3 regions of the Hafnia alvei genome follow, and region 3 is predicted to be linked to each of the others. Evidence: predicted binding sites of a transcription regulator. Region 3 holds the regulator's gene; each other region holds the start of a gene.
What was found. Region 3 encodes PurR, which represses purine synthesis genes. Its sites were predicted from a motif close to CANGCAAACGTTTGCNTG; they were not measured.

Region 1 (10,875 bases), 1.8 Mb from region 3:
CAATTCATTTTCTTGCAAAAGCGTAATATGGTGGTGGTGGAAACATCCGCTTCATCCGCTAACTCACGGATAGTCATATACATCACCTTATCTTTATTTTTGATGACATAGTTATATACCATCAATTCCAAGCCATTCAGCGTCGATAAGGCGATATGGGTAAACATACGAGTATCCAGTAACAAGTTATCGTGACAAAGTATCAGAACATCATAGAGATGACAAAGTATCTCAGATTCGAGAGCATAAATGCGCTCCTAAACAAGCTTAATGCCTGAGCACGAAAAATATGCACGGTGCTCAGGCAGATTATCTTTACTGTCCTTGAATATCTTTCGCTATCGCGGTTTTAAAATCATCCATTGGGCAGAAACCGTTAGCATCAATTTTACAGCCATCGATTTGTAAAATCACACGCTGGGCCGGTGATGATAATGATAACGGCGTAGCATTGCGGATTTGATCGGTTGACTGATATACGTATTCAATCTTCATCAAATCCCGATTGTGGTTTTTATCATGCCAACGTTGGAAAACAATTTTCCCGCTGATCGGGGTTTTCTCATACTGCTTAGGCAGTTCATAATCGGCTGTTTTCATGGCGGCTAGCAAAGACGCGATGTTGGAATCATGCCCCACCAGCACCGCAACCTTCGCTTTATGGGCGTCTGCCGCCAGCACATTGTTATCTGGCGTTCCCACCAGCGTTGCGCTAACGAAACGCATCAAAGGTGCCGCCGCATTTTGGGCTACCGCCGAGGAACCAAACAGGGTTTCATGATAAAGATTCTTTATCTCCTCCAACTGCTGCCACTGTTTTTCATCGGTAATTTGTCCCCAAGCCACCTCTTTCAGCGGATATCCTTCGTAATACTGCAGCATAAATCCATCAGATGCGCCGGTTCCTACGCGTAGCGGACCCGTAATACCGGGCTCTTTATCCTGAACGATATTGATCGTATTTGGCTGTTCAGCCAACGAGCAGGTTTTCTTCTCGGTGCAGACCTTCGATTGTCCGTAGTCCATTACCTGCTGAAGTACCGCATAGTTAGGTTTCAGGCGTTCGTTAAGGCCTTCTATCCCGCCCTGTCCCGCATGTTGGTTAATCGACTCGATAGCTTTTTGTTTAAACTCATCCGTGACTTTAGCAGTGATTATTGGGTTAAACGTCGGGTCCATAGTGCCAATTTTGGCCTGATGATTCACTTTGAGTGAACACTCGGGAAATGCCCCGCTAACAAAGCTTTTCGCGGTATCAATGGTGCGAGGCAGGCTATTAGCATAAACAAATACGGCACCGTCGGTTGGGCAAGCGCCCGCAGGCAAAATACCGGTTTGGGCGAGCCAATCACGCATATATTGGCCAAAGAGTGTTTCCACTTCGGCCCCTTTAGGCGTCAGCAATCCTCCTTCCGTTTTCCATACTGGCCATTGATGTGGCGTCGATTCTGCCAAAATATCGCCATATCCCACCAGCGGCGCACGGATACCATGACGGCTGAAAATCAGAACCTGTTCTAGCTGGTAACCTTCAGGCGCAGCGGAAGAAACATCCGCAGACTGAGCCGCCAGCGGAATAAATAACGCCAATGCGCTCAATGAGAAAAAGCCCTTAGTTGTTTTTTTCATTTGCCCGTTTCCTTATACAAATTGAAGGGTTACCGAATGGAATTTACGAGGCTTAGTGTAGATAGGTATCAGACTTATGTTCTTGCCACGCTTCACATAACAGGGCTAATCATTCTCATTGCGCAGAGCGCCATGCGGGATCTCTCTTCCAGAAAAGTCCGGTTGTCCCACATTTTCAATCCGCTATGGTCTGTGCCTATAAGAGAGAACAATGGGAGAGTCAGCATGTATTTACGCCCTGACGAAGTCGCACAGGTACTTGAACGAACTGGGTTTATTAGAGATTACGTGACCGATAAAGCTTATGGTTTTCATAAAGGCGATCACTATGTCTATGTTAACCGTGAGGCCAGAATGGGCCGAACCGCACTGGTTATCCACCCTGCGCTCGGGCAGAAAAGTCTGAAATTTGCGCATCCCGCAGAGCCACTACGCAGCAGCGTAGCCTATACGCGTTTCCCTCAGGATCCCCATGCGGTAGATACCGCATTCGTTGGTATTCCACACGGATTCACTTCACGCGCGCGTCTCAGCCAGTATTTGGAAAAAATGTTCCAATAGCAGCGCTGAAAATAGGGCAAAAAAAACCTCTGCCGTGCGGGTGCTAGGCAGAGGCAAACTCTTGCAGCTATAGCGCTGTTTTATACAGGCTTATTATTAAAATTCATGACCACATCACATGGCCGATCAGCGGGGCCAAAACCACGGTAACCACCCCCGCTAACATCATAACCAAACTTGAAACCACGCCTTCGGTCTGTCCTATCTCATAGGCTTTCGCGGTTCCTGCGCCATGCGACGAGGCCCCCAATCCTGCCCCTTTCGCCATACCGCTGCGCACCGCCAAACGTAGGAATAAAATATCGCCAACGCCCATGCCGAAAACGCCGGTGATCACCACAAACAGCGCGACCAAATCAGGTTGCCCGCCCAGTTGCTTAGCCGCTTCCAACGCAAATGGCGTGGTGATTGAACGCACAGCCAAGCTGCGCTGTACTTCCTCTGGCAACGTTAACAGCCGAGCCAACCAAACTGAACTACTCACCGCCACGACCGTTGCCGTAATAACGCCTGCGCTTAACGACATCCAGTGGCGGCGAATCACAGCCATGTTTTCATAAACCGGTACCGCAAACGCGATAGTGGCAGGGCCCAATAGCCAAAGCAGCCAATGGCTCTCTCCCATATAATCCTGATAGGAAACATGTGTGACTACCAAAAACAGCACTAAAATCAGCGGTGTCAAAACCAGCGGCATCATCCAAATGGTATGAATACGACGGTATATTTTCTTATTGGCAAAATAGAGCGCTAGCGTCATCAACAGACAAAGCACACTGATACTTAAACTACTCATGCGCGATCTCGCTTATAGGCGGCCGATTGCTTTTTACGCTGTAGGTAAATTTCAAAACGATAAACCCGATCTACCACCAGCGCCGTCAAACCGAGCGTCAATGAGGTACTGACTGCAATCACGGCAAAAATCCGCCAACCTTCTACCATTAATAACGAAGCGTAATTCACCACCGCAACCACGGCAGGAACAAAAAACAGCAACATTTCAGCCAATAACCAACGCGAACCCGCCTTTACCCACTTGATGGGCAAAACGCGTAAAACGATCATCGCCAGCAGCATCAACATACCCACGATATTGGCGGGAAGAGGAAGGTGGAATTGAACCACCACCCATTGTGCAGCTAAAAACAATGCAGCATACAAAGCGACCTGAACAGGCACCTGTAAACGGCTTAGGACGAACGGTGCGCAAGAGCGCAACGCCAGAGACATGGTAACCTCAGAATGAGAAAAGTGTGAATGAGCGCACAGTATAGGCAGTAAACAATACCTGCATAAAATGAATTAATATTATTGCCATTATGCCAAATTGGCATACTTTGTTATCCCATCAACAAAATGCTCTTATGGAGACACCATGGATGTCAGAACGCTGCGCTATTTTGTAGAAGTGGTACGCCAACAAAGCTTTACCCGCGCGGCGGAAAAACTGTTTGTTACCCAGCCAACCATCAGCAAAATGCTCCGCCATCTGGAAGATGAGCTGGGATGCACGCTGCTCATCCGTGAAGGACGCCGTTTACATCTTACCGACAGTGGGCAAGCAGTTTATCAACGCGGCCTAACCATACTGGATCAATTTAGCCAATTAAGATCAGAGCTAGAAGATATCAGCACGGTGAAACGCGGCCAGCTTAAGTTAGGTATTCCACCGATGGTCGGTACCCAAATGGCCGGATTAATTAATGAATTTCGCCATAACTATCCAGGAATCGAGCTGATTATTTCCGAATTTGGCGGGCTTACCGTTGAACAGGCCGTGTTATCGGGTGAACTCGATCTCGCCTTAACGGCGCTTTCAGGAGATACCGATGCCGCCATCGCATCGCTACCGCTGTTCAGCCATCCGCTGTGCGTTTTAGTCCCTCGCACCGAAGAGTGGCTATCGCGCACCAGCATCGCTATGCCCGAACTCGCTGAGCAGAATATCCTGATCTACAACGAGGATTTCGCGCTCTATAAACAGCTAATGCAGGCCTTTGCGGTTCATAACGTGACGCCACAGATTGCGGTTCGCAGCGGGCAGTGGGACTTTCTCGCCGCCATGGTTCAGGCTGGCGTAGGCATCGCAATTTTGCCAGAGCCTATCTGCCAACGGCTCGATCCAAAGACCCTACTTTGGCTGCCATTAGAGCCAAAACTGATGTGGGAGCTGGGTTTGATTTGGTGTGAGGGGCGATATTTGTCGCACAGCGCTCAAGCGTGGATCGCGCGCTGCCGTGAATATTGGCCGAACGGGGAAATGCATCCCGAGTGGATAACGTTGAAGTAAGGTTTTTATCTAAAAATAATATGTAAGATCAGGTGTAAGGTTCGCCAGACTTATGTTGGATGAGAATCAAATTTAGCTCGCCCACTAGCAGCAGTGTTTCCATGTAACCACTGAGGTCGGCGATCGATGAGGGGCGCCAGCGCGCGCCCCTTCAATCCTCGCGCTTTTATCCGAGACGCCATCTCCGCTCCGGTTTGGTATCGCCCATCCAGGGCGCCCCAAACTCCGCCGGTACATCCCTGTACCGGCGGCTCTCTCTACCAAGACAAAAATACCTTTTGTCTTTCTCTGTAAGATGAAATGAATTTTAGAGCCACCAGCAGGGATGCTGGTGGCAGGCTGAGGGCGTACAGGATGTACGCTCCGAAACCGGTCGGCTAAACGACTCGGTAAAAAGAGCGCGGGTCAAGGGAGTACGCTCTGGTACTCCCTTGTCGGACACCAACATCAATGATTACATAGGAGTTTTAATACTTACCGGTGGCCGAAACATTACACCGCCCCCACATACATAAAGATACCTTACCCACTCTTCTCCACCAGCAACGCTTCCAGCAAATCAAGGTCGTGCAGCAGTTTCTGCAACGTTTCATTGCTGATTTTTTGTGTGGCACGCAGGTGGTAAAGCTCACCGCGCTCAGCGCGTAGCGCGGTTAAACGGAAGCGACGTTCAAGGTTTTCAACCTTACGCATCTCTTCGGCGTTTTCCTTGGTGCTAATGCGCCGACGCAAACTCCCGATCACGCGCGAGCTCACCTCTGTCAGCAACTGAGGATCGATGTTTTCTTCGGTATCGACTTCCAAGCGTTCCTGCATTTTCTTCAGGCTTTCAATCGCGACTTCTGCCGTAACCGATTTCGCCATCGTCTCTTCTTCTCGGTAGGTATTCGTGTCGTTGACCTCCATGCCTTTCAGCAGCAATGGCAGCACGACAACCCCGACGATAAGCGAGAATAAAATCACCCCGGTGGCGATAAACACCAGCTGATATCGACCAGGGAATGGCGTGCCATCGGTCAAAAACAACGGAATGGAGAGCACACCAGCTAAGGTAATGGCACCGCGTACCCCCGCGAACGACGCAATCCACAGATCACGCAGGCTATAGCTGGCAAACTGCAGCGGGTTACGTTTCATGAAGCGTAAACTTAAGCGACGCATGCACCATAGCCACAGGAAGCGTAATACCAGCAGCACGCCGTACACTAACGCAACATCGGTGAACAAGAACCATGTCTGGATGGTAGGATCGCGCTCCGCCTGAATAATGGAGCTTTCCAAAATTCCCGGCAGTTGTAGCCCCAACATGATAAACACCATGCCGTTAAACACGAATTCGAGCATTGCCCAAACGCTGTTAGCGCGCAGGCGCATCGTCAACGGAGCATTACGAATCACGCCCGATTGGCTGATGGTCATCCCCGCGGCAACCGCGGCCAAAATACCGGAAACACCTACGTGTTCAGCAATCAGATAGCTGGCAAACGGCAGCAGCATCAAGAATACAATTTGCGTGGCAGGATCATCACCGGACCAGCGACTCATGATACGCAGCGATTTGCTGTATAACCATGTCACAGCAACACCGGCGAACAGACCACCAATAGCGACCTTAAGGAACTCAAGAGTCGCACCGCCTACGGTGAAGACCATCGTTCCCATTGCAACGGCGATAGCAAACTTCAGCGCAACCAGACCAGACGCATCGTTCATCAGGGCTTCGCCTTCCAGCACGCCCATAATGGTTTTTGGAATGCGACCTTTGCCCACAATCCCCCCCAACGCCACGGCGTCAGTAGGAGAGAGCACAGCAGCCAGAGCAAACGCAGCCACCAAAGGAACTTCAGGCAGTAGGATGTGCAGGAAATATCCGACGCCAACCACCGTAATTAATACCAGCACCAGCGCCAGACCTAAAATCTCACGCCCGTGGTGTAAAAACTCTCGCGTTGGCGTTTTCCACCCGTCAGCGAATAACAACGGAGGAATAAACAGTACGAGGAAAAGTTCAGGGTCAAAATCGACGTGCAGGCCAAAATGCGGCCATGCCAGCAGAGCCCCGATAGCAATCTGCATCAGCGGCAACGGTATTTGGAACGGCAACATACGCGTTACCACCCCAGATAAGGACACCACTAGGATCAGGATCAGAATAGTAAAGAAGATTTCCATGCTTTCCTTAGTCTCACTACAAAATACAACCGCGTTTTGCTTATAAATACCCTTTCAAACATATCACCTTATGATTTTTGTCCTAAAGGAGAAAGTGTGCAAATAGGCTGAGAATTACCTGAAAGTAACCAATGGTATTATTTCTGTTGAAGATAGCGACCGCAAGCGCTCATCACTTAAAAAAAAGAGCGCCCTAAGGCGCTCTTCTAAACGTTATCGGTTTTCACGCAGCAAACTTAAATTGCCCAGCCACCTGCATAAAATGCCACTAACGCAATCGCAATAATTACCGTGCCCACATTCAGCTTGCGCCACTCATTAGAGAAAATACGACCAATCACTAAGGTGGTAAAGCCCAGCATAATACCGGTAACGATGTTACAGGTCAGTACGATAAACACCGCACATACCAGACCCGACATCGCATCAACGAAGTCATTGAAGTCTAGCTTGGAAACGTTACTCAACATCAGCAAACCAACATACATCAGCGCCGGTGCCGTTGCGTATCCCGGAACCAAATAGGACAACGGGGACAGGAATAAAATCAGCAGGAACAACACGCCAACAACGGTAGCCGTGAGTCCGGTTTTACCGCCTGCTGCCGTACCCGCCGCCGATTCGATATACACCGCAGCAGGGGACGCGCCAACAAAACTAGAGACAATGCTGCTCACTGAGTCAGCGGTTAACGCCTTGCCACCGCTGATGATCTGGCCGTCTTTATCCAGCAGGTTTGCCTGACCAGCCACCGCACGGATGGTACCGGTCGCATCAAAAACCGCCGTCATCACCAACGCCAACACGCTTGGCAACACCACCGGCTTCAATGCCCCCATGATATCGAGGCTAAAGATCAGCGATGAACCATCGGCAGCAGATAGGCTTGGCAATGCGAACAGCCCCTGATACTTCACGCTTGGGTCAAAAATCAGTCCGATGATTGAAATACCAATAATCACCAGCAGAATGCCGCCTGGGACTTTCAGTTTTTCCAAACCGAAAATAATGGCCAGCCCCAGCAGGGACATCATCACAGGGAAAGAAGTGAATGCCCCCAGTGCCACCGGCAGCCCTTCAAGTGGGTTTTTAATCACTAAACCCACGCCGTTCGCGGCAATCAACAGCAGGAATAGGCCAATACCAATTCCCGTTCCGTGGGCAATCCCCATTGGCAGGTTATGCAATATCCACGAACGTATCCCCGTGACCGAAATCAGGGTAAACAGAACACCCATCAAGAATACGGCGCCCAAAGCCACTGGAATACTGATGTGCTGCCCGAGTACTAAACTAAACGCGGTAAACGCCGTCAGGGAAATCGCACACCCGATGGCCATTGGCAGATTCGCCCACAGCCCCATCAGTAAGGAACCAAAAGCCGCCACTAAGCATGTTGCAACGAACACGGCTCCTGGGGGAAATCCAGCCTTACCCAACATGCTCGGCACGACGATAACGGAATACACCATGGCAAGGAAAGTGGTAACCCCCGCCAGCACTTCTTGGCGAACGCTGCTTCCACGAGCAGAAATTTTAAAGTAAGCGTCAAGCGAACCGCCCGATTTACCCGCTGACCCTTCTTGAGATGAATTGCTAGACATATTGATGTCCTCTGAGTGTTTTAACATTGCGCATGATGACAATAATGTTGTTCAAGATTGCTAACGCCTGAACCTGCGTTTTTCTTATTACCGTAACTTTGCAATATCCATTTGCGGTATCTATAGCTTGCTACAAAACCACAAAGCAAACGATTACCCCATCAAGCACATCAGTTATAAAAATGGGACGGTTATTTAAGGCAAACGATTATCTGGCCTATAAACCGTCATTTCAACTAAAGATATCGACATTTTAGGTGCGTTCGTACACTAATTGTCCATCGACGTAGGTTCTGTAGATCGAACGGTCATCGCCAAGCGTCATCATCACGAATAATTTGTCCATGAGAGTCACAGAGTTATCGTAACGAAGCTGCTGTAACGGCGTTGCCGTTGGCTCTAAAACCACAAAATCAGCCTCTTTGCCTATATTGAAGTTACCGATAATGTCATCAAGCCCCAATGCTTTGGCACCGCCTAAGGTCGCCAGATAAAACGCCTCATAGGCAGACATTCGCCAGCCCTGAAGCTGCATCACCTTGTACGCTTCATTCAGCGTTTGCAGCATATTGAAAGTGGTTCCGGCGCCAATATCCGTACCCATGCCGACTTTAATCTGTTTATGCCACGCTTTTTTCAAGTTGAACAAGCCGCTGCCGAGATACAAATTCGACGTAGGACAAAACGCGATAGACGATCCGGTATCGCGCAAACAGTCCCATTCTGGCTCTTCTAAATGTACGCAGTGCGCAAAAACGCTATTTTTACCGGTTAGCCCATAGTGATGGTAAACGTCTAAATAGCCCTTCCGTTCTGGATACAGAGCTTTTACCCACTCAATTTCGTCTTTATTTTCACAAAGGTGGGTATGGAGATACGTATCGGGATACTCTTCACGCAGTCGCTGCGCCATTGCCAGCTGTTCTGGCGTCGACGTTGGAGCAAAACGCGGCGTAATGGCATAGAGCAAACGCCCATTGTGGTGCCAGCGTTCAATCAGCGCTTTGCTTTGGCTATAACTGGTTTCAGCGGTATCGAGCAAATAATCAGGAGCATTGCGATCCATCATCACTTTGCCCGCGATCATTCGCATATTGATGTTATGCGCGGCCTCAAACAGCGCATCAACCGATTCGGGGTGAACCGTGCCAAATACCAGCGCCGTGGTGGTGCCGTTGCGCAATAGCTGCTTGATAAAGAAAGCTGACATTTCGCGGGCGTATTCAATGTCGTTATAACGTCGCTCGGCGGGGAACGTATGTTTATTCAACCATTCCAGCAACTGCTCACCATAAGCGCCCACCATTTCGCTTTGCGGATAGTGAATATGGGTATCCACAAAGCCGGGCACGATCATTTTTCCGCTGTAGTCACGCACGCGGATGCCCTCTGGAATCAGATGCTTTCCTTCCTGCCATGTGCCAAACCACTCAACTTTCCCGCGGCGGAGCAACATTAAGCCGTCTTCAATAAAGCGCAGATGAGATTCAATTTCCTCAGGCTGCTCTACTGTTTTGACGATATCTAAAAAATTACCGCGTATCGCTTTCAAAGCATGTTGTTCAGACATGATGTTTTCTCCATTAGCATGTCAGAGTGACAAACCGCTATTTCGCTTGAGTAAAATTCTCAGTCACCGGCTTAATCAGTTCTTCCAACTCATCTTCTTGACCACGCTTATTCACTCTTGGGATCAGCAGGTTAAGAATGATGGCGGTCACGCCGCCCGCACAGATAGGATTTTCAAACAGCACATAGATAGAATCAGGAAGGATACGAAAGATTTGCGGATCGTAGGAAACGCCCAGCCCAATCCCCAAAGCTGTCGCCACAATCAGGGTTTCACGCCGATCCATACCGCCGCACAGAATAATTTTTATCCCTGCGAGGGCAATCATCGAAAACATCAGTGTCATTGCGCCGCCTAAAATAGGCGCGGGGATGGTGGTAAAGAAACGCCCAATAACCGGAAACAGGCCCAGAATCACTAATATCGCCGCGATGTATTTCCCCACATGTCGTGAAGCTACGCCGGTCATTTGGATCACGCCGTTGTTTTGCGCAAACGTGGTCAGCGGTAAAGAACCCAGAGCACAGGCGATCACCGAAACCAAACCATCCGCCAGCACACCGCCGGATAATCGCCGATCATATTCTTCCCCCACAATGGGACGTTCAGAAATAATCGCCGTTGCCGTGATGCTGCCCACCGCCTCCAAAATACTTAAAAGATAGATGGTAGCGGCAACCAAAAAGGCATGAAAATCAAACGAGAAACCATATTTAAACGGTTGAGGGATAGTGATAATCGGCAGATCTTTTAGGGTCGAGAAATCGACAATACCCATAAACAACGCACAGACATACCCCACGATTAAACCGATGGCGATCCCCCCCATCCGCAACAGCGCGTTCTGGCAGCAGTTAAAACCGATCACCACGCAAAGCACCAGAAAACCCAGACCGAGATTTTGATAGCTACCAAAGGAGCCATCGCCTTTGGCGGGTAAACCGCCGCCAAAATCAATAATGCCGACTTTGATCAGGCTAAGGCCAATCATCAGAACCACAACGCCGCTAACGGTCGGTGTGATCACGCGTTTGAGATAGGGAAGA
Region 2 (10,875 bases), 1.3 Mb from region 3:
TGCTGCAACGACAGGTGTTTGATTTCCCGTGGCAGCCGAATTACTTAATGTGGGCCTTAGTTCCTATTAGCGGTGCGCTGTTGCTTTCATTGTGCGGTGGCTTCTTAGGTGCTCGCTTGCTGAAGAGATAATTAATATGAGCACGCCGACATGGGCGTGCTCATCGATATATTATTCAATTCATCTCTTTCTTAATACTAATTTCTCTGGTTGATTGAGATATAAATTCCGAAGTGTTTGCTCGTTTATTTTATAAAATCATATGTTTTTAGTGTGATTAATTGCATGTGATGTCATTCATAAGTAATATCGTTTTATATGGTTTTAGTAGAATATATGGGTGTTTGTTTAATATTTAAAAGGAATTTAAATATGAATAGAACTGAGGTTAGTGCAGAGTCTATTAAAATAAATAAATTTGTTATCTTTTCAATTGCATTATTGATTGTACTTTTTGCCTTGTTTCGCCTGTTTGGTTACATCAGACTTCCCGCATTGGAAGCATTATTCCCGGTTTCTACATCAGTAACGCTGGTGCTAAATGTTTTATTAGCACTATTTATGCTGATGAAATTTAGCTTCGATAGAAAACACCTTTATTTGGTGGTGCTGGCGTTCGCTTATGGTATCTCTTCTCTTTACCTCATGAGCAAACTGCTTAGTTATCCGGGAGTTATTTTTATCGATGGCGGTATTGGTACCAACGCTAACGATCTGGCTATCTACTTTATCTTTCGCAGCGCCAGCATGGCGATATTTTTTCTTTTATCTTTAGCTGTTTATCGCTTATGGAATAATCGATTTATTAATATGGTTTCGGTCACTGCTCTGTGCACGTGCTTGACGATTATTCTGCTGTCTACTGCCTATTTTGTTTCAAGCCATAGTTTGGTTTTAAGTTTGCCAATTGTTGATGAGGGAAGTCTTTCTTATCAGCAGTTTTGGAGCTCATTCGTAGGGATTTATCTGGTTTTTCTCTGGGGCGGAACCACCTGTGCGGTGATGTGGTTTGCCGGTGTGAAGAATAATTTTTGGGCAAGCCTAAGTCTTAGCTGTATGGCATTTTTAGGTAGCACTATGCTGCTTAGCGGCAGCGAATATATGACGTCCCTGGCATGGTATGGCGCTCATCTTTTTGAAGTGCTTGCGACATTTGTTGTGATGCTGGCTTTCTTATTCGATATTTTTAAACTTTATCAAAAAGCACGTATCGATTATAAGATTTCCTACAATAATTCCATTCGTGATCCTATGACGCGTTTATATAATCGTAGTTACTACTATGATTCTTTAGTCAATCGAATGCAGAGCGTATCAAAAAGCGCGCCGATTACCTTACTCGTGGCTGATATTGACCATTTCAAACGGATTAACGATATCTACGGGCATATAACCGGTGATCGTGTGATTCAATATGTGGCAAAAACCTTGCAAAGCACAATACGCAAAACAGATATTGCAGCACGTATTGGGGGAGAAGAGTTCTCTGTGATGCTAGATGGTGTTAGCACAAATGATGCGCTAGAGATTGCAGAGAAAATACGCGTTAAGATTTGCCATCATCAGGACTCGCCATATGGGAAGGATGTTCCCGAGAAAATGACTATCAGCATTGGCATTTATACCGTAACGGGGAATGAGCTTACCGCTGAACAATGCGTTGCACGTGCTGATGAGGCAATGTACCGAGCGAAGTTGGAAGGCCGCGATCGTGTGGTTATCTATTCGGCGCTCACCGCGAAAATGATGGGGCGCGAGAACTCAGCGCCATTAAGAGCAATATATACTTAGTTTATTGCTGTGAAGTAAAAACGGAGCCTTTAGGTTAATGCTGGTCACTTAAGCGTGATTTTAGGGGAAGTACACCGATGGGGTCGTAGCAGCTTTAGCTGCCGGAGCGCCCCGCGGTGTGCTAGCCCCGTGTATCTCGAACTCTTAAACGATCTGCATTAGCCTTTAGGCTCCGTTTTTCATGATCAGAATTAGGCGAGTAGTTTTTCCTGCGCCCAACGTATCCCGCTGTGATACTCCGCCGAAAGCTGTGGCGTGAGCTCATTTAACGCGGCGCTGAGAAGTGAAGCGTTGGTGTCATTGAGATTGAGATGGCCAACTTTGCGCCCCGGACGTACTTCTTTGTCGTACCAGTGAAGATGGACTAACGGTTGTGCCATCCAGCTATAGTTCAGCTCGGTGCCAATCAAATTAACCATGACTGAAGGTGTGCTAACCACGGGAGTCGGGAGCGGCAAATCCAGAATAGCGCGCAGATGCAATTCAAACTGGCTTATCGATGCGCCATTCTGCGTCCAGTGCCCGCTGTTATGGACGCGCGGCGCAAGCTCGTTAATCAGTAAACCATCATCCACCACAAAGCACTCCATCGCCATTACGCCGACGTAACCAAGCTCATTCATGATAGCGCTGAGCATTTGCTCTGCCTGCTGCTGAAGCTGAGCATTTGGCTGAGGAAGGGCGACGCTAGCCCGCAGGATCCCATCTTCATGCAGGTTGTGCGTTAACGGATAAAATACACAATGGCCATCATGGGCGCGGGCACCCACTAATGAGACTTCGCCAGAAAAGTTGATGCCTTGTTCAACGATGCAATCGCCGTAAACGTCTGCGGGTAATTCAACCTCATCACCAGGGCGAATTCGCCATTGACCGCGGCCATCGTAACCGCCGGTGCGACGCTTCACTATCGCGAATTGACCAATATTGGCAAATACTTCTGGCCAGTCGCTTGTTGAGGCTAATAGCTGCCATGGTGCGGTAGCTAGGTTCAGCTCATCCAGCAGCTGTTTTTGTGTCAAACGGTCTGCTAGACGCGGAAAAATATCGCGGTTAACAAAGCCACTGTGGCGTGCTAACTCTCGGGTCAGTGGAGTTTCTGGCCAGCGTTCGATTTCAGCCGTAATAACGCCTTGTTGCCAAGGAACGGCTTCTGGGTCAACGTCGAGTCCGACGGGGAAAACGGTGATCCCCAACGGTTCACCCGCCTGACGTAGCATACGGCCAAGCTGGCCATTACCTAAAACGCAAACGGGCTTCATGCTTCCTCCCGAGGATCGGGGTGTGCCAGTACTTCGTCGGTTTGTGCCTGGCGCCATGCCGCCATGCGACGTGCGAGCATTGGGTCATGCAAGGCTAAAATCTGGGCTGCCAATAACCCTGCGTTTGCAGCACCGGCTTTACCGATAGCTAACGTGCCAACGGGAATACCTCGTGGCATTTGCACGATGGAATAGAGGCTGTCTACGCCGCTGAGCGCTGCGCTTTGCACGGGCACGCCGAGTACAGGAACTAATGTTTTTGCCGCCAGCATGCCTGGCAGATGTGCAGCACCACCCGCACCGGCGATAATGATGTCAAAGCCTCGCTCGCAGGCCTGCTCGGCAAAACTAAAGAGTTTGTCTGGAGTTCGGTGAGCGGAAACCACTTCGACATGGAACTTAACATCAAGCTGGGTCAAAACTTCGGCGGCAAACTGCATGGTAGCCCAATCGCTTTTGGAACCCATAACGATGGCAATTTTTGCCTCGGATGGGTTAGCCGGAACAACATTGGCTGACATTGATGGCAAGCTCCTGTTTAACGAACTAACTTTGGTAACTCAGCACCGCTGAGCGAGTAAAGAGGTGCGAAGTATATCACGTGTTTATAGTGACGAAAACGGTTGCGTAGCGTTGCCTATACCGAGTTTTAGCGTCAACAATAGCACTTTGAGCATCAACATTATGTATGCCGTGCTGTTGTGTTTTTGAACAGATATGACGCTATGTATATTGTTATAATAGCTCGAAAAAAGTTAGTTATAATTATTAGTCGTCATTGAACAGGTTGTTAATTTTGTTTTTCTAGATACTTTTTCAGCTAAATTACATTACTGCTTATTAGTTTTAAAATATATAAGAATTCGATCTATTATAGTCATGTTATATATTTCATTGATGGTGTAATTGTAAATTGTAACGATTAATTTTATTCATTGAATGTCTGTTTATATAATGATATATATCAGTTAACAAATTAAATAACATGAAAATCCTAACTTAACCTTAGTGGTGGTTAGAGAACAGGATGTTCGCTATGTTAGAAAAAAAATTTTCCTTTCTGGAAAAAGGTCATTTTTTAAGTTTAGTTTCGTTCTTATTACTATTTTGTTTATTTGTATTTTTTGTCCGCTTTGGTGAGCATCGGTTTGATGCTCTGCGCTCTTTTTTTCCAGTATCTACAGCTATTGTCTTAGTTTTGCATATGTTTTTAACTATTATTATTTTGATACGCTTTCACTTCAATAATACCCATCTGCACTTAATCGCCATAGCAAGTGCTTATGGACTATCGAGTTTGTTTCTTGCGAATAGTCTATTTATATACCCTGGTGTTTTAATCTCAGAGTCTAAAATTAGTGAAAGCGCAAATGCTTTAGCCGTTGATTTCGTTATTCGCAGCTTTTCAATGGCCGCGTTATTTTTGCTCTCAGTGTTCTTCTATATAAAAAGAAAATGTAATTATGTTAATAAAAGCACTGTGGCCGCGAGCTGTGCTATTGTCATATTGATAGCCGTTAGCTTAGCGGTTGTTATTATAAGCAATAATGACATTTTACAATTGCCAATAATTGAAACGGATGAACTTAACTACCGCCGCCTGTGGAGTTCACATATTGGCAATGTCTTGATAATTATTTGGGTAATAACAACATTCACGGTTGTGTTCTTTACTAAGTTAGTTAATGGATTTTGGTTTAGTCTCAGTCTCAGTTGCCTAGCATTTCTTGGCAGTATCTTGTTGATGTGGCGTAGTGAATACGTAACCTCGTTAGCGTGGTACGGCTCTCATTTGTTTGAAGTACTGGCTACATTGTGCGTTGTTCTGGCGTTTATTTACGATATCTACAAGCTTTATCAAAAAGGCTTGGAGGATTATCTTGAATCCTATGAAAATTCTATCCGTGACTCTCTCACGCATCTCTATGACCGGCGTTACTTTAACCATAAGTTGGCTAGCCGGATTAAAGGGGCTTCTGAAGCGTCACCGATTTCACTGTTTTTCATTGATATTGACCATTTCAAAAGTATCAATGATGGCTACGGTCACCCGGTTGGCGATAAAGTGATTCGTCATGTTGCTGATACAATGGTGGCATCAGTGCGTAAATCGGATGTGGTTGCGCGCTACGGTGGTGAAGAATTTGCCATTATTCTTAAAGGGTTAAATTCAAAGTCGGCATCTAGAATTGCTGAGAATATCCGCAATCGTGTGTCTGAAGACGTTCGCGTTCATGGGGGACCGGAAAAAGTTACGGTCAGCATCGGTGTGTACACTATAACCGATCAACATCTCAGCGCAGATGAAGGCATATCCCGAGCCGATACCGCGATGTATCAAGCTAAAAAAAGCGGACGAAATTGTGTTGTGATTTTCTCTCATTCTATCTCCGACGTTGAGCACACAATCGCTTAGCTTCCCTCAAACATCAGAATTTTCGCGTTTTCTCATTCATCTGACTATTTCATTCCTTTTCTCGTTCGAGATAAGACTGATTTATACTGTATGGACTGGTAATATACCGCCACATCGCTTAAGGCTAAAATGCCCTAGGCGTGTGGCATTTGGACGGTATGCACCGTTATTCGCTTTATCAGTTCACACTTCATCAGAGTAAAAAGAAAACATGTCTGTCAAAATTTTGGCCTCCTCCATTACGAGCCTAGACTCATTTAGCCGCGATCCGGCGACGGCGTTAAAATCCGGCGATCGCGGAGTGATGACTGTGCTCGATAACAACATGCCAATTTTTTACGCCGTGACGCCAGAGAGAATGGCTGAGCTGTTGGCCATTGAAGATGCTGCCGGTCGTGCAAATTCAGATGTCGCTCTTGAAGAGTCTCTGTTTAATGATGATTTTAGCCATGACGCTGCCGCGCCTGTGGTACAGAATATTCCAACGCCGTTGGGTAAATTTGTGATGTACGCAGGATGGCAGCCTGACGCTGATTTTTTGCGCATGGCGGCAATGTGGGGATGTATTTTGACCTCACCGGTGACGCCAACCGAACTGGCCTCCTTTGTTGCTTATTGGCAAGCAGAGGGGAAAGCCTTCCATCATATACAATGGCAGCAAAAACTCGCACGTAGCGTGCAGCAAAACCGCATGAGCAACGGCGGGCAGCCAAAACGTGATGTTAATGACATAGGCGAACAAGATTATTCCATCCCTAAAGGTTTCAGAGGTTAAAGATGAAAGATGCCGCTAGCATGAACCTGATGCAGAGATTGAAGAAAATGATGCCTGCTCACGTTGAGCCTAAATTCACTAACGCCGAAGAGTGGCGGGTTTGGCAGGAAGAAGAAGGGCGCAAACGGTCAGAAGCCATTTCACGTGAGAATCAGGCAATGAAAATGCAGCGCGTTTTCAAGCGCTCTGGCATTCGCCCCCTGCATATGAACTGTTCGTTTGATAATTATCGTGTCGAGTGCGAAGGGCAACGTATTGCTCTAGAGCGCGCGCGCCAATATGCTTCAGAATTTGACGGCAATATCGCAAGCTTTGTGTTTTCTGGTAAGCCTGGTACAGGGAAAAATCATCTGGCGGCGGCTATCGGCAACGATCTGATTTTGCGAAATAAGTCAGTACTTATTGTCACCGTGGCGGATCTGATGTCGAGCATGAAGGGCACGTTTAGTGGCCACAGTGACACCACCGAAGAGCGCCTGTTAGAGGATCTCAGCGCGGTGGATTTGCTTGTTATCGATGAAATTGGTGTGCAGACTGAATCTCGCTATGAAAAAGTAATCATCAATCAAATCGTTGACCGCCGTTCATCGTCTAAACGACCAACTGGCATGCTGTCTAACCTAAACGTGCAAAGCATGAATACGTTACTCGGCGAACGCGTGATGGATCGCATGAGCTTAGGTAATAGCTTATGGGTTAATTTTGATTGGGAAAGCTATCGCAGCCGCGTAGTGGGTAACGAATACTAACGCGCGTTCAAGGCGTATTTAGAAGGGAAACTCAATCAGTTCAATACCTGCGGGCGTAACGCTTATCATCGAACCTTGATAGTGCCATGCGCCCAGTACGGCCCGCTTTGCAAGCTTATCGTTTGGCATGGAAACATCATGAATCGCTGGACGGTGAGTGTGCCCATGAATCAGCCACTCGGCTTGATTTCTCTCTAACGCTTCTATAACAGCCTGTTGATTGACGTCCATGATGGCGTCAGATTTATCACCGTTGGTCATTTGGCTGCGATCGCGCATCTTGGCCGCGATATTTAAGCGGGTACGCAGGGGTAACCACAAAAACAATTTTTGAATAAGCGGGTTATGCACTTTACGGCGGTAGCGTTGGTAGTCTTCATCGTCGATACACAGGGTGTCACCGTGCATGATGAGAATGCGGTGTCCATACAGCGTCAATAAAGTTTCTTGGGGAAGTAACGTCATCCCGCATTCCTGCGCGAAACGTTTACCGATCAAGAAATCACGATTGCCATGAATGAAATAGCAAGGTGTGCCAGAGGATGTTAGATCGCGTAATGCTGCGGCAATTTCACGGTGCAGCGGCTGCGGATCGTCGTCGCCAATCCAGTATTCAAAAAAGTCACCGAGAATATACAAAGCATCTGCCTGATAGGCATCGCGCTGTAAAAAACGCAGAAAACCGGCGGTAATCGCCGGTTCCTGTTCGCTAAGATGCAAATCTGCAATAAATAGCGTACGCATCAAGAAAGCGATTATTCGCTTACGGTGACGCTTTTGATGAACACGTCTTCACGTGGAACATCTTGGTGCATGCCGCTACGGCCAGTAGAGACAGCTTTGATTTTGTCTACTACGTCTAAGCCTTCAACGACTTCGGCAAAGACTGCATAGCCCCAACCGTCTGGACGCTCTGAACGGAAGTTCAGGAAATCGTTATCAACCACGTTAATGAAGAACTGCGCAGTTGCTGAATGTGGGTCGTTGGTACGCGCCATTGCCAGCGTGCCACGGGTGTTTTTCAAACCATTGTTCGCTTCGTTTTTGATCGGAGCTTTGGTTTCTTTTTGTTTCATGCCAGGTTCGAAGCCGCCGCCCTGAATCATGAAGCTATCGATAACACGGTGGAAGATGGTGTTGTCGTAGAAACCTTCACGGCAATATTCCAGGAAGTTGGCAACGGTAGCCGGTGCTTTGTCGTCAAAAGTTTTGATGACGATGTCACCGTGGTTGGTGTGGAAAGTAACCATATCAATAATCCTGTTTTTTTGATGTAGAGGACGAAAGAATGCGATTGTAGCCGATGCGCAGGGCGCTGACACCCTTTTGTCGCAGTTAGCGTATCGCCTTTCTTAACGGTACATCACTACGATAACGGAAATACCCCTTGGGCTGCAAAACTCTGTGAAAATCGAAAACTTGAAAGAGTACAAAGAAGAACACAAGAAATCGGCCCCCAAACGGGTGAAAATAGGGGTTATTCTTGCAAACAGCCTTTCTTCGCGGTTCAATACACCTAATATTATGTCAAACATCACGGATGCCCCGATGCTAAAGATTTTTAACACACTCAGTCGTCAAAAAGAGGAATTCAAACCTATTCACGCCGGTGAAGTCGGTATGTATGTGTGCGGGGTAACCATTTACGATCTGTGTCATATCGGCCATGGCCGTACATTCGTTTCTTTTGATGTGGTGGCGCGTTATCTACGCTATTTAGGCTACAACCTTAAATATGTGCGTAACGTGACGGACGTAGATGACAAAATTATCAAGCGTGCGCTGGAAAATGGCGAAACCTGCGAGCAGTTGACCGAACGTATGCTGGCTGAGATGCACAAAGATTTCGATTCGTTGAATATTGCGCGTCCCGATCTGGAGCCACGTGCGACGCACCATATTCCTGAGATTATTGAAATCGTCGAATTGCTGATTGCGCGCGGTCATGCTTACGTCGCCAGCAACGGCGATGTGATGTTTGCCGTGGATACCGATCCGGATTATGGTCTGCTTTCTCGACAGGACTTGGATCAGCTGCAGGCAGGTGCTCGCGTTGAAATTGCCGACGTGAAACGCAATCCGATGGATTTCGTGCTGTGGAAAATGTCGAAACCGGGTGAGCCAAGCTGGGAGTCCCCTTGGGGCCTAGGTCGTCCTGGATGGCATATTGAATGTTCAGCCATGAACTGCAAACAGTTGGGCGAACATTTCGATATTCACGGCGGCGGTTCTGACCTGATGTTCCCGCATCACGAGAATGAAATTGCGCAATCAAGCTGTGCGCACGATGGTCCTTATGTGAATTACTGGATGCACTCCGGTATGGTGATGATTGACCGCGAAAAAATGTCGAAATCGCTGGGCAACTTCTTCACTATTCGTGATGTGCTGCAGCACTATGACGCTGAAACCGTGCGTTATTTCCTGATGTCAGGCCACTATCGTAGCCAACTCAACTACAGCGAAGAGAACCTGAAGCAAGCACGTGCTGCTTTGGAACGTCTGTATACCGCGCTGCGTGGCACCGATCCTCACGCTGAACCAGCCGGTGGCAACGTCTTTGAAGCACGTTTCCGCGAAGCTATGGACGACGATTTCAACACGCCAGAAGCCTATTCGGCATTGTTTGATTTGGCGCGTGAAGTTAATCGCCTGAAATCAGAAGATATGACGCTGGCTAATGCCATGGCGGCCGAGCTACGTAAGCTGGCGAAAATCCTTGGCCTGTTGGAGCAGGATCCAGAAGTATTCTTGCAAAGCGGTGCGCAGGTTGACGACGGCGAAGTGGCTAAGATTGAAGCATTAATCAAACAGCGTAACGATGCTCGTGCGGCAAAAGATTGGGCGATGGCCGATTCGGCGCGCGACCAATTGAATGAGCTAGGTATTGTGCTCGAAGATGGCCCGCAGGGTACGACTTGGCGTCGTAAATAAGACGTTCGATTTATCCAATAAAAAAGCCGGCGGATAAGCCGGCTTTTTCACATCAAGCGTAGAGATTACGCTTTGACCTGCACGCTTTGACCGTTATAAGTCACCGTCTGGCCGTCAATAATTTTGCAGCGTTTACGGGTTTCGATCTTCCCATCAACTTTCACATAGCCGTCAGCAATAACGTTTTTTGCTGCTGCGCCGCTGTCATTCCAGCCTTGTAGTTTCAGCAGATCGCACAGTTCAACGTGCGGATGGTTTTCCAGATGGAAGATTTCCATGGTGTTATCTCTTTATTCTTTGGGAGTGATTCGTTCGAGATGCCGTAGCCATCATATAGCCAGTGCATGGCTATCAATATACGGCGGGCAATGCGCTATTATGCCAGTTTGCACGCAATGGCGCATAGCTAATCTACGAGTGCGGGTGCGTTGCCACACCCGCGGAGAATTCACCCCAAGAATAATTTAAGCCACAACGACCAGTTTTTGGTTTGTGAACTCTTTAATCCCCAGATCGGCCAGTTCATGGCCATAGCCTGAACGTTTTACGCCACCAAACGGCAGTTCTGGCGCAGTACCGCTCAAGGTATTGATAAATACCATACCGGTTTCAATGCGCGAGGCCATTTTTTTACCGCGTTCAATGTTGTTAGTGAAGATGGCACCACCAAGGCCATAGTGTGAATCGTTCGCCAAGCTGATGGCTTCATCGTCACTCTTCACGACGAACACCATCGCAACTGGGCCAAAGAACTCTTCGAAATAGGCTGGATTATCGCGCTTGATGTCGGTGAGAATTGTTGGGGGGTAGAAATAGCCTTGTTGATCCACCGCCTTGCCACCTAATGTGGCCTTAGCGCCATTTTTGACTGCTTTATCAACCTGTTTAACCAAGTTCTGCAATGCGCCTTTAGAAGATAGCGGCCCCAAGGTGGTGCTCGGATCGAGC
Region 3 (10,875 bases):
AACAGGCAGATGCAGGCTTAGGGAACTAACCTCGCCTCCCTAGGATAAAACCTGACTGTTTTGCTTAAAAATCCAGCGAACGCATAGCCGTTCGCTTTTTTATGTTTTACCTGAATGAGAGTCGCCCCACGTTTGCTGACTGCAAACTGCAAAAAAATTTGCCATAATGCGCGCTGCATTCCATAGACCAGAAGTTGAACATGGCTGAAACCACCAATCTTAATACGCTGAGCGCGCGTTTTCGCGGGTTCTATCCTGTTGTCATTGATGTCGAAACTGCGGGTTTTGATGCCAACACCAACGCGCTACTTGAAATTGCGGCAGTCACGTTACGCATGACTGACGATGGATGGTTAGAGCCACATGAAACACTTCATTTCCACGTTGAGCCTTTTGTTGGCTCCGTTCTTGTTCCAGAGGCTCTGGCATTCAACGGCATCGATCCTGAAAATCCATTGCGTGGCGCGGTGAGCGAATACGAAGCGCTGCATGCTATTTTCAAAGCGGTTCGTAAAGGCATTAAAGATCAGGACTGTAATCGTGCGGTAATCGTTGCGCATAACGCGCACTTCGATCATTCATTTGTGATGGCCGCCGCAGAACGTGCTGGTTTAAAACGCAATCCATTCCATCCGTTCGCCACCTTTGATACTGCCGCCCTGAGCGGTTTGGTATTAGGACAAACCGTGCTGGCGAAAGCCTGTATCGCCGCAGAGATCCCCTTTGATAGCACTCAGGCCCACTCTGCGCTATATGATACTGAACAAACCGCAACGCTGTTTTGTGAGTTGGTAAACCGCTGGAAACGTATGGGTGGATGGCCATTGCCAACGCCTGCGCCAGAAACCACCGAATAGTCTGCCTCTTTTTCTTGTTGCAGCACCGAGCGGTGTAAGAATTTTTATTTCTGAGTTAACGCAATAAATTATAAAGGCGCCCTTAGGCGCCTTTTATTTTTCTCACAATAATCATCAACGATTACTGTTCTTCCTGCGCAGGATGCTTCGCAGCAGTCTCTTTAATCAGCTGCTGCAGTTCGCCAGCACGGTACATCTCAATAATGATGTCACAGCCGCCAACCAGTTCACCCTCAACCCACAGCTGCGGGAAGGTTGGCCAGTTCGCATATTTTGGCAGTTCAGCACGAATATCCGGATTTTGCAGAATATCAACATAGGCAAAACGTTCGCCACAGGCCGACAATGCCTGAACGGCTTGCGCAGAGAAGCCACAGCTTGGCAATTTTGGTGAGCCTTTCATGTACAAAATAATCGGGTTTTCAGCCAGTTGACGCTGAATTTTTTCAATGGTGGTCATTGTCATTTTAGTTTACTTCCTCTAGCCAGTGTTATGCCTATGGCATGCAAGTGCATATCGAATTATTGTACTGGATTGTACCGAGTGTCGCTCTGAGAAAAAAACGCCATCTTTTATGTGGCTATTATCTGAATTTCAACATCCCGTCACAGCGTAAGCTCAGTTTAATCTAAAAACGTGCTATGCTATATCCGTTTTGTACACGATCAGAATTACCGCGTTTTTTGAACAAAACAGTATCTGATTCAATCACCGTAACATTTGGTCACAAAGAGAATATAAATAGCAGAAATGAATGCTGTTTTGTTGCGGCGGTTTATTTAATACTGTTTGCCATGTTTTTTGCTTGGGACAAAGTCTGGAACCTATCGATGCGTCTATATATCGCGCTCTTTGTTCTGCTGTTTACACAGCTATTTGCTAATGCAGCGAATGCCTCTCCGGGGCATAAAGTCGTTGCCGATCAGCGAAAGTCGCATGCGACAAGTAGCGAAACTGCCGATCGTAAAAAACGAAAGCCGGCCACCAGCAAAAAAGAAAAAACTGCGGCACCTACAACAACGGCAAAAAATAAAAAATCGGTAGAGCAAAAAAGCAAGGCGACTAAAAAAACAGCAGACGTTCAGCCTACCGCTCTCGCCACCAAGTTCGCCAAAAATAGAGCCGTTGCGCGCAATAAAGCCAATAGCAAAAAAATAGATAAAGCAGTATTAGCCTCTATTTCTAAACCGAAGGCAAAATCCAGCGTCAAGAAAAGCGACACTCATTCCACGGCTAGGCTAGCTCGCGTTAGTAATAAAAAAACCTATGGTCGCCAGCGCGGTGAATTGAATAGCCATGGCAGAAACAGCAAAGGCGAATTAGCCAAGCTGAATCAAAACAATATTGAAATCGTTGATGGTAAACCGATCCGTTTGAGCCCTCAGCATAAAAAACGCTACCAGCATGCCAAGCAGACGGCCATGAATAAGCTGATGAATCAGGTAGGCAAACCGTATCGCTGGGGTGGAGCTTCACCAAGCACGGGCTTCGACTGCAGCGGTTTAGTCTATTACGCCTATCAGGATTTACTGAGCATCAAGATCCCGCGTACCGCCAATGAAATGTATCATCTGCGCGATGCGGCTCCGGTGAAAAAAACAGAGCTACAAAAAGGCGACTTGGTCTTCTTCCGTATTAATAATCGTGGCGCCGCCGATCATGTAGGTGTTTATATGGGCGAAGGTAAATTTATACAGTCACCTCGCACCGGCGAACAAATTCGGATCAGCTATTTAGATAATGATTATTGGCAAGGACACTACGTTGGCGCCCGCCGCGTAATGACGCCAAAAACGATTCGTTAATAGCAGAAGGTCATTGTTAAACAGATTTATGGTAGGGATTAATCGTATTTTGTGATAATCCCTATCATTTAGATTTACCCTGTCTTTGTATTATCCCCTTCCCCTCATTTTCGTACCGTCGCCGTTTTGAACGAATGGTGTACAAATCATCAATTGATAACCAAAAACAAAAATTTTGCCTGTTATTAGATTCAAAACTTGCTAAAATCGATCCCCATAACAAGAGCACAACAAGATCGTTTCAATTTTAAAAACCCGCTCACTGACATTAACGTTGGTGTGATGCATGAAACATAAAACACTTCCGTGTAACTGTTTCATTGCAAAATAGAGCAATAATAGGAGAGAGCAATGTCTTTTGAATTACCTGCATTACCATACGAAAAAAACGCACTCGAACCGCACATCTCCGCAGAAACCTTGGAATACCATTACGGTAAGCATCACAACACCTACGTGGTTAACCTGAACAATCTGGTTAAAGGCACTGAATTTGAAGGTAAATCACTGGAAGAGATCATCAAGACCTCTACCGGCGGGATCTTCAACAACGCCGCTCAGGTTTGGAACCACACCTTCTACTGGCATTGCCTGTCACCAAAAGGTGGCAACGCACCAACTGGCGCAGTAGCCGAAGCCATTAACAAAGCATTTGGTTCATTCGACGCTTTCAAAGAAGAACTGACTAAATCCGCGATCGGCAACTTCGGTTCTGGTTGGACTTGGCTGGTTAAAAAAGCCGATGGTTCTTTGGCAATTGTGAACACCTCAAACGCAGCAACACCACTGACCAGCGGTGATAAGCCTCTGCTGACCGTGGACGTTTGGGAGCACGCCTACTACATCGACTATCGCAATGCGCGTCCTAAATATCTGGAGAACTTCTGGGCTCTGGTAAACTGGGAATTCGTGGCGAAAAATCTGGCATAAGTTTGCTAAGTTACGCACATGAAAAAGGCGGTCAATTGACCGCCTTTTGTTTTAGCCATGTTAATAGCTATCGATAGAAAACTTAGCGATAAATCAATGTAGCGCGGCAACAAAACTAAAGATAACAATCACAGCCAGCGCCGCGACCGTTGTCATTAGAGAATATTTCAGGTCGGTTTCCATTTCTTCTTCTCCCGCATTTCGTTATCAGATCAATTTTGATTATACATAAACACTTGCAGAAAGTGTGTGAAATCATTTTCACATACCTTAAATGGGATCGCACGCAGTAAAACTTTCGATTATTCTTTCTGTTAACCCACAATTTTGACTTCCCCTTTTGCATTTTATAGGCCAAAATTTACGGTTTACTGCTACGTATCAGCTTTCATAACGTAAAAGAATAGGCTGGCGCTTGATAAATCCGCATATTCCTCTCTTTGATGCGATTGTAATCAGTATATTTTGATGTACGTAAGCAAACGATTAACGCAATAGCTATGTCATTGTGACATTAGCTTAGGAGTCATCTGTTTCATGGCAACGATTAAAGATGTGGCAAAACGCGCGGGCGTTTCAACCACGACAGTGTCTCACGTTATTAATAAGACGCGTTTTGTCGCAGAAGAGACCAAGACCGCGGTTTGGGAAGCCATTAAAGAATTGCACTACTCCCCCAGCGCCGTCGCCCGTAGCCTGAAAGTGAACCACACTAAATCGATCGGTTTGCTGGCAACCTCCAGCGAAGCGCCCTATTTTGCTGAGGTGATTGAGGCCGTTGAAAACGCCTGTTACAGCCAAGGCTATACGCTTATTTTATGTAACTCTCACAATAACCCTGAAAAGCAAAAAGCTTATTTGGCAATGCTGGCGCAAAAGCGCGTCGATGGGCTGTTAGTGATGTGCTCTGAATATCCAGAAAACCTGCTGCAAACCCTTGAGGACTACCGCAATATTCCAATGGTAGTGATGGACTGGGGCACACAGCGCAGTGATTTTACCGACGCCATTCAAGATAATGCGTTCGAAGGTGGCTATTTAGCCGGTCGCTATTTAATTGAACGCGGTCACCGCGATATTGGGGCGATTACCGGTCAGCTTTCCCGTAACACCGGCGGAGGTCGTCTGCGCGGCTTCTTGAAAGCCCTGCAGGAAGCCAATATTTCCGCACGCGATGAGTGGATGGTAGAAGGCGACTTCGAGCCAGAATCCGGTTACAAAGCCATGCACCAGATCCTATCGCAAAAAAATCGCCCAACGGCGGTCTTCGTGGGCGGAGATATCATGGCGATGGGCGCAATCTGCGCCGCCGATGAGATGGGCTTACGTGTACCGCAGGATATATCGGTGATCGGTTATGATAACGTGCGCAACGCTCGCTACTTCTCACCAGCGTTGACCACCATCCACCAGCCGAAAGAGCGTTTGGGCTCTATGGCCTTTGATATGCTGCTCGACCGTATCGTGAGCAAACGTGAAGATTCTCAAACGATCGAAGTTCATCCAAAACTCGTGGAGCGTCGCTCCGTTGCCGATGGCCCATATCTGGACTATCGCCGCTAAGTGATGAAGAGCAGCCCTTTTCTTTTAGCGCTGTTCCCCGTTGTGCTGTTCTTTGCCGGAGCGTTGCCAATATTGGCAGCGCTGCTGGCACTGACTCAGCCGCTGTCTGACATTTCCTCTTTCAATAACTTCATCCAGCCGTGGACGCTTTTACTCCAATGGCCAGGTTTGATGCGCTCGGTTGGCCTGAGTTTATGGAGCGCAATCGCCGCTACCTTAATATCACTTTGGTTGGCATTAGCGCTTTGCGGGCAAGTTATACAGCGCGCCAGCGGGGCCGCTCGCGCTGTTTCGAGCGCGATTTTAGCCATGCCGCATATTGCACTGGCGACCGGACTCATACTGCTGTTATCTCCTTCAGGTTGGCTACTCAGGCTTATATCCCCAACATTTACGGGTTTTGTGCGCCCGCCTGATTGGACGATCGTCAATGACCCTTATGCCCTGTCCTTAATTCTTTTACTGGTGATCAAAGAGACACCCTTTTTATTTTTGCTGGCGTTTAACATCGCGGGGCGAATTGATGTGGCCCGTCAAATGCAGGCTGGTAACGCATTGGGTTACCACAGTGAAAAAGTCTGGTGGTTGCTATTAGTGCCGCAAATACTGGTGGCCCTGCGCCTGCCGCTGTTTTGCGTGCTCGCCTTTGGGCTATCCGCCGTGGATATTGCGATTCTATTGGGGCCACAGCAGCCAACCACCTTGGCGTTGTTAGTTTGGCAATGGATAAGCGAACCCTCGATGGGGCACCAGTCTTTGGCCGCCGCTGGCACGCTGTTGCTTATTGCGATGACATTAGCCAGCTTTGGCGCATGGGGATGCGGTGAAAAACTCTGGTTGAAATATTGTCGCAACGCTTATGGGCAAAGGCGCAACACATGGCGTATGCCGCTTGCTCCGCTCTGGACAATTGGCGTGCTGTTAACGCTAGGTGCTTACGCGGTACTCTTCGTTTGGTCTATTGCGTGGCGTTGGCCTTTCTCTTCTTCTTTCCCGCTACAGTGGACCGATGATTATTGGCTTACCAGCATTCATCAGCTCAGTGCGCCGATTATGAATAGCCTGCTCATTGCGGGGATGGCGAACCTGTTAAGCTTGGTGCTGTGCGTTGGTTTTTTGGAGTGGCAATTTTATACGCGTAGCAAAACGAACTTTTGGCTTCTGCTCGCCCCACTGTTGATACCACAAATCAGCCTAATCTTCGGCTTACAGCATATGGCCGCTTGGCTGGATGTTATTGGCCTGCTGCCCAGCGTTGTCTTTGCCCATATGGTGTTTATCGTTCCGTACTATTTTCTTAGCCTCAGCGGCGCGTGGCAGGCTTTCGATTCACGACTGCTCTACACCGCACAATCTCTTGGCAAAGCGCCTTGGACCTGTTTCTGGCGCATCAAGATCCGTTTATTGAGCAAACCACTAACGCTTTCCGTTGCGCTAGGTTTCGCGGTTAGCATGGGATTATATTTACCCACGCTGGGCTTAGGCGCTGGGCGCTTCCCCACATTGGCAACTGAAACCGTTGCCTATGCATCCGGTATCGATCGTCGAATGGCTGCCGTTGCGGCCCTGTGGCAAACGTTCATTCCGCTTTTGGTTTACGGTATCGCGCTATTTCTGCCATTCATATTAACAAGGAATAAAAAACTGTGACGGTTTTAGCGCTCGAGCAATTTCAGCTTTTCCTGCATGGCACACCGCTAACTTCAGCGTTGAATACCCACGTAGAAGGCGGCCAAATACTCACGCTGATGGGGCCAAGCGGCTGCGGGAAATCGAGCTTATTGATGGCCATTTCTGGACACGCTCACGCCCCACTCTCAACGCAGGGAAAAGTGCTGATTGATAATCGCGAGGTGACTGAGCTTCCTGCCTATCAGCGAAAGATAGGGCTGTTATTCCAAGATGATTTGCTGTTTCCCCACCTTAACGTTGAGCAAAACTTGCTCTTCGCATTACCAGATAACACCAGCAGAGAAGAACAGCATCGGCAGGTCGCACTGGCATTGGGGAAAATTGGCATGAACGAATTTTCATCTCGCTATCCTGATGAATTATCTGGCGGCCAGCGCGCCAGAATCAGTTTGTTACGCACCCTGCTTTCTCGCCCTCGCGTGGTGGCTTTGGATGAGCCTTTTTCCAAGCTTGATAAAGCGCTGCGACAACAGTTTCGCCAGTGGGTCTTTAGCGAATTACGTCAGGCGAATATTGCCACCCTGCTAGTGACACACGACGAAGACGATGTTCCGCCACATGGCCAAATCATCATGCTCTAATCCTATTCAGGGCTCAGCCACTCTTGATTCATCGTTTCAGTATCACCTAAATAATCAAGCAACCAGTCAATCGCCGGCGAACGGGTATGATCTTCCCAAGTTACGCAGCAAGCGCTATCAGGAAACGGTTGAGCCAATTCTAAGATCTTCAGCTTACCCGCATGAACCAACGGTTCTGCCATGTGTGCAGGCATCAAGCCAACGCAAAGCCCATTCTCCAGGCAATCGCAGGCCGACTGCCAATCAGGCACCACCAAGCGGCGCTGGTTATCTAATAGCCACGTATCGCGCTTAGGCAGATCTCGAGATGTGTCTTCAATGCATAAAGCAGGAAAGGGACGAATTTTGTCGTCACTTAACTCACCCTCCAGCGTTGCCAGCGGATGATCGGGGCTAACCAGACAATGCCAGCGTAGAAACCCCATATCGCGAAAAGAAAAACGCCCTCCGGCGGGAACCGCGCGCGTCGCTCCTATCGCCACCTCTACGCGTCCGGCGACCAGTGCATCCCATACGCCGTTGAACACTTCTGGGTGGATCATTAATTCCATATCAGGAAAATGGCGGTAAAAATCGACCACCAGTTGGCGACTTCGGCGAGGATTAACGATGCGATCTACTGCAACATTTAGCTGTCCACGCCAGCCATTTGCTACCTGTTGACATTGACGGCGGGTGGAATTCATTTTTTTGATAATAGTTCGAGCTTCATCAACAAAAAATGCGCCTGCCTCGGTGAGCTCAACATCTCGATGACGCCGCTCAAACAGTGATACCGCTAGCCAAGTTTCTAGTTGGCGGACCGTATAACTCACGGCAGACGGCACACGGTGCAGTTCTTGGGCTGCGGCACTAAAACTTCCCGTCCTAGCAACCGCATCAACAACCTCTAATGAGTATTCCGACCACATGTGCGCTACCTCACTTTTCTTGCTTTCAAAAATTTTCATCCATGATAGCAAATATTAGCGTTTCACAAGTAATTAGAGAGATCGCTACACTCCCCGCGTCACACATTCATTCTGCAACAAATATATAACGAGTCAAAATAATGCGAACTTCATCATTTTTCATGTTCTATCTGGCCGGATTGAGCATGCTGGGATATCTGGCCACTGATATGTATCTTCCCGCTTTTGGTGCGATGCAGCAGGATCTTAATGCTTCCGCTGGTGCCATCAGTGCGAGTCTCAGTATTTTCCTCGCCGGTTTTGCCTTCGCGCAGCTGGTATGGGGGCCTCTGTCCGATCGCATCGGGCGTAAGCCGGTTTTAGCCATGGGCTTAACCCTGTTTAGTCTTGGCTGCTTGGGCATGCTGTGGGTGGATACCACCACAGAGCTTCTGGTGCTGCGCTTTGTGCAGGCGATTGGGGTGTGCTCTGCCGCCGTGACGTGGCAGGCGCTGGTTATCGACCGCTACAGCAAAGGCGTTGCCAATCGCGTGTTCGCTACCATCATGCCGTTGGTGGCATTGTCCCCAGCTCTTGCGCCGCTATTGGGCGCGTGGTTGCTTAACCATTTAGAATGGCAGGCTATCTTTGCCGTGCTGTTTGGCATCTCTTTGCTGCTGTTAATCCCAACCCTCATGCTTAAAGATGAGCGTCGGAAACCCGCAGAAAACCAGCCTAAAGAGAACATCAGCTTTTTCCAACTGATGCGCTCGAATATTTTCTCCGGCAACGTGATGATTTTCGCGGCGTGCTCCGCCGGTTTCTTCGCGTGGCTCACCGGTTCACCGTTCATTTTAGGCGATATGGGCTATGGCCCGAATGACATTGGCCTAAGCTATGTTCCACAGACCATCGCATTTTTGATTGGCGGCTATGGCTGCCGCGCGCTGCTGAGCCGTATCGGCGGAAACTTAATGCTGCCTTGGCTGTTAGTGGTATACAGCCTGAGCATGGTAGGAATGTTTGCGATGGCGCTGCTGGGTTCACCGGGACTCTTTGCGCTGTTAGTCCCTTTCTGCATTATGGCCATGGCAAACGGCGCGATTTACCCTATCGTGGTTGCCAATGCATTAACGCCATTCCCAGAAAGCAGTGGCAAAGCAGCGGCATTGCAGAACACTCTACAGTTAGGCGTCTGTTTCTTGGCAAGCCTGCTGGTATCCGTTTTTGTCGAGTCAGCGTTATTGGCCACAACCGCCATCATGGCGGGCACCGTAGTATTGGTTGCTTTCGGTTACTGGCTCAAAAGTGACAATGTCACAAGAAAATTATCCGATGAATCGCTAGCGGCGAGTGAATCAGGTAAAAAACATCAGTCACAGCATTAATTTATTTTTGTCTCCTTTACGCTAAACCATTGAGCAGCGGTGCGGATTCATACTTGAGTCTCTCACCGCTGCGTCCTATACTGCGAAGGTTGCTTTTACAATTATTCTGCTAGTAAGTAACTTTTGCTTTCCGATGTGCGGAGCACATCACATTTTTTCTTAAGGATGAGTCCCTGCTAACCGCATGGGTTTCCTCAGTTTTCCATTTTTCTAAGTCGGGTTAAACACCGCGGATTATCCGTTGGTACTCGTGCGCCTTTAGATTGCCAACGCTCTCTAGCAGGTCAGTTTTATGAAGAATTTGGTTCATGGAGAAACTATGAGTTCATCGTGTATAGAAGATCTAAGCGTGCAAAACAGTCAATGGTATCGAATTGCCAGTGAAATGTTGCAGTCGGCAGACATCGAGGTTAATGGCTCGCGCCCTTTTGATATTCGCGTTAAAAATCCACACTTTTTCAAACGCGTCTTGCAAGAAGGCTCACTCGGTCTGGGTGAGAGCTATATGGATGGCTGGTGGGAGTGCGACCGTTTAGATATTTTCTTTCAGAAGGTGCTGCGCGCTGGGCTTGAGAATCAGCTGCCACACCACATCAAAGACACCTTGCGTGTCGCAGCGGCGCGTCTTACCAATCTTCAATCGAAAAAACGTGCATGGATCGTCGGCAAGGAACACTACGACTTAGGAAATGATCTCTTCAGCCTAATGCTCGATCCCTATATGCAATATTCCTGCGCCTACTGGAAAGATGCGACGACGCTAAAGCAGGCTCAGGAAGCTAAGCTAAAACTGATCTGTGAAAAGCTTCAACTGCGGCCAGGAATGACCCTGCTGGATATCGGCTGTGGCTGGGGCGGTCTGGCAGCTTATGCCGCGAAGAACTACGGCGTATCCGTTCACGGCGTCACCATTTCAGCAGAGCAACAGAAAATGGCTCAGGAACGCTGTAAAGATTTAGACGTGCAGATTTTGCTACAAGACTACCGTGACTTGAACGCACAGTACGATCGCATTGTGTCAGTGGGGATGTTCGAGCATGTCGGGCCAAAAAACTACCAAACCTACTTCAACGTGGTGGCGCGTAATTTGAAGCCTGATGGGCTTTTCTTACTGCATACTATTGGCGCAAACGAAACCAATATGCATGTGGATCCGTGGATCAATAAA

Region 1: AB3Y96_RS20195 (NCS2 family permease) is a predicted target of PurR. The motif match lies at 8,457-8,474, and genes of this name have one in related genera.
Region 2: purE (5-(carboxyamino)imidazole ribonucleotide mutase) is a predicted target of PurR. The motif match lies at 3,666-3,683, and genes of this name have one in related genera.

The regions. Positions count from the first base shown of each region.
Region 1 covers NZ_OZ061315.1:4,337,634-4,348,508, forward strand. Annotated here, with positions in the region: gene AB3Y96_RS20160 (MurR/RpiR family transcriptional regulator) at 1-167, opposite strand, end outside; gene agp (bifunctional glucose-1-phosphatase/inositol phosphatase) at 316-1,629, opposite strand; gene AB3Y96_RS20170 (DUF2002 family protein) at 1,855-2,190, shown strand; gene AB3Y96_RS20175 (LrgB family protein) at 2,294-2,986, opposite strand; gene AB3Y96_RS20180 (CidA/LrgA family protein) at 2,983-3,423, opposite strand; gene AB3Y96_RS20185 (LysR family transcriptional regulator) at 3,569-4,483, shown strand; gene AB3Y96_RS20190 (Na+/H+ antiporter) at 5,006-6,655, opposite strand; gene AB3Y96_RS20195 (NCS2 family permease) at 6,892-8,259, opposite strand; gene guaD (guanine deaminase) at 8,513-9,829, opposite strand; gene AB3Y96_RS20205 (uracil-xanthine permease family protein) at 9,867-10,875, opposite strand, start outside.
Region 2 covers NZ_OZ061315.1:1,162,763-1,173,637, forward strand. Annotated here, with positions in the region: gene ybbP (putative ABC transporter permease subunit YbbP) at 1-131, shown strand, start outside; gene AB3Y96_RS05475 (MASE4 domain-containing protein) at 373-1,791, shown strand; gene purK (5-(carboxyamino)imidazole ribonucleotide synthase) at 1,983-3,053, opposite strand; gene purE (5-(carboxyamino)imidazole ribonucleotide mutase) at 3,050-3,574, opposite strand; gene AB3Y96_RS05490 (GGDEF domain-containing protein) at 4,090-5,469, shown strand; gene dnaT (primosomal protein DnaT) at 5,681-6,244, shown strand; gene dnaC (DNA replication protein DnaC) at 6,247-6,993, shown strand; gene AB3Y96_RS05505 (UDP-2,3-diacylglucosamine diphosphatase) at 7,012-7,737, opposite strand; gene ppiB (peptidylprolyl isomerase B) at 7,749-8,243, opposite strand; gene cysS (cysteine--tRNA ligase) at 8,542-9,927, shown strand; gene ybcJ (ribosome-associated protein YbcJ) at 9,993-10,205, opposite strand; gene AB3Y96_RS05525 (NAD-dependent succinate-semialdehyde dehydrogenase) at 10,392-10,875, opposite strand, start outside.
Region 3 covers NZ_OZ061315.1:2,505,186-2,516,060, forward strand. Annotated here, with positions in the region: gene gloA (lactoylglutathione lyase) at 1-29, shown strand, start outside; gene rnt (ribonuclease T) at 201-857, shown strand; gene AB3Y96_RS12005 (Grx4 family monothiol glutaredoxin) at 979-1,323, opposite strand; gene AB3Y96_RS12010 (NlpC/P60 family protein) at 1,689-2,663, shown strand; gene sodB (superoxide dismutase [Fe]) at 3,015-3,593, shown strand; gene AB3Y96_RS12020 (YnhF family membrane protein) at 3,687-3,776, opposite strand; gene purR (HTH-type transcriptional repressor PurR) at 4,131-5,156, shown strand; gene AB3Y96_RS12030 (ABC transporter permease) at 5,160-6,806, shown strand; gene AB3Y96_RS12035 (ATP-binding cassette domain-containing protein) at 6,803-7,429, shown strand; gene punR (DNA-binding transcriptional activator PunR) at 7,432-8,340, opposite strand; gene punC (purine nucleoside transporter PunC) at 8,481-9,707, shown strand; gene cfa (cyclopropane fatty acyl phospholipid synthase) at 10,027-10,875, shown strand, end outside.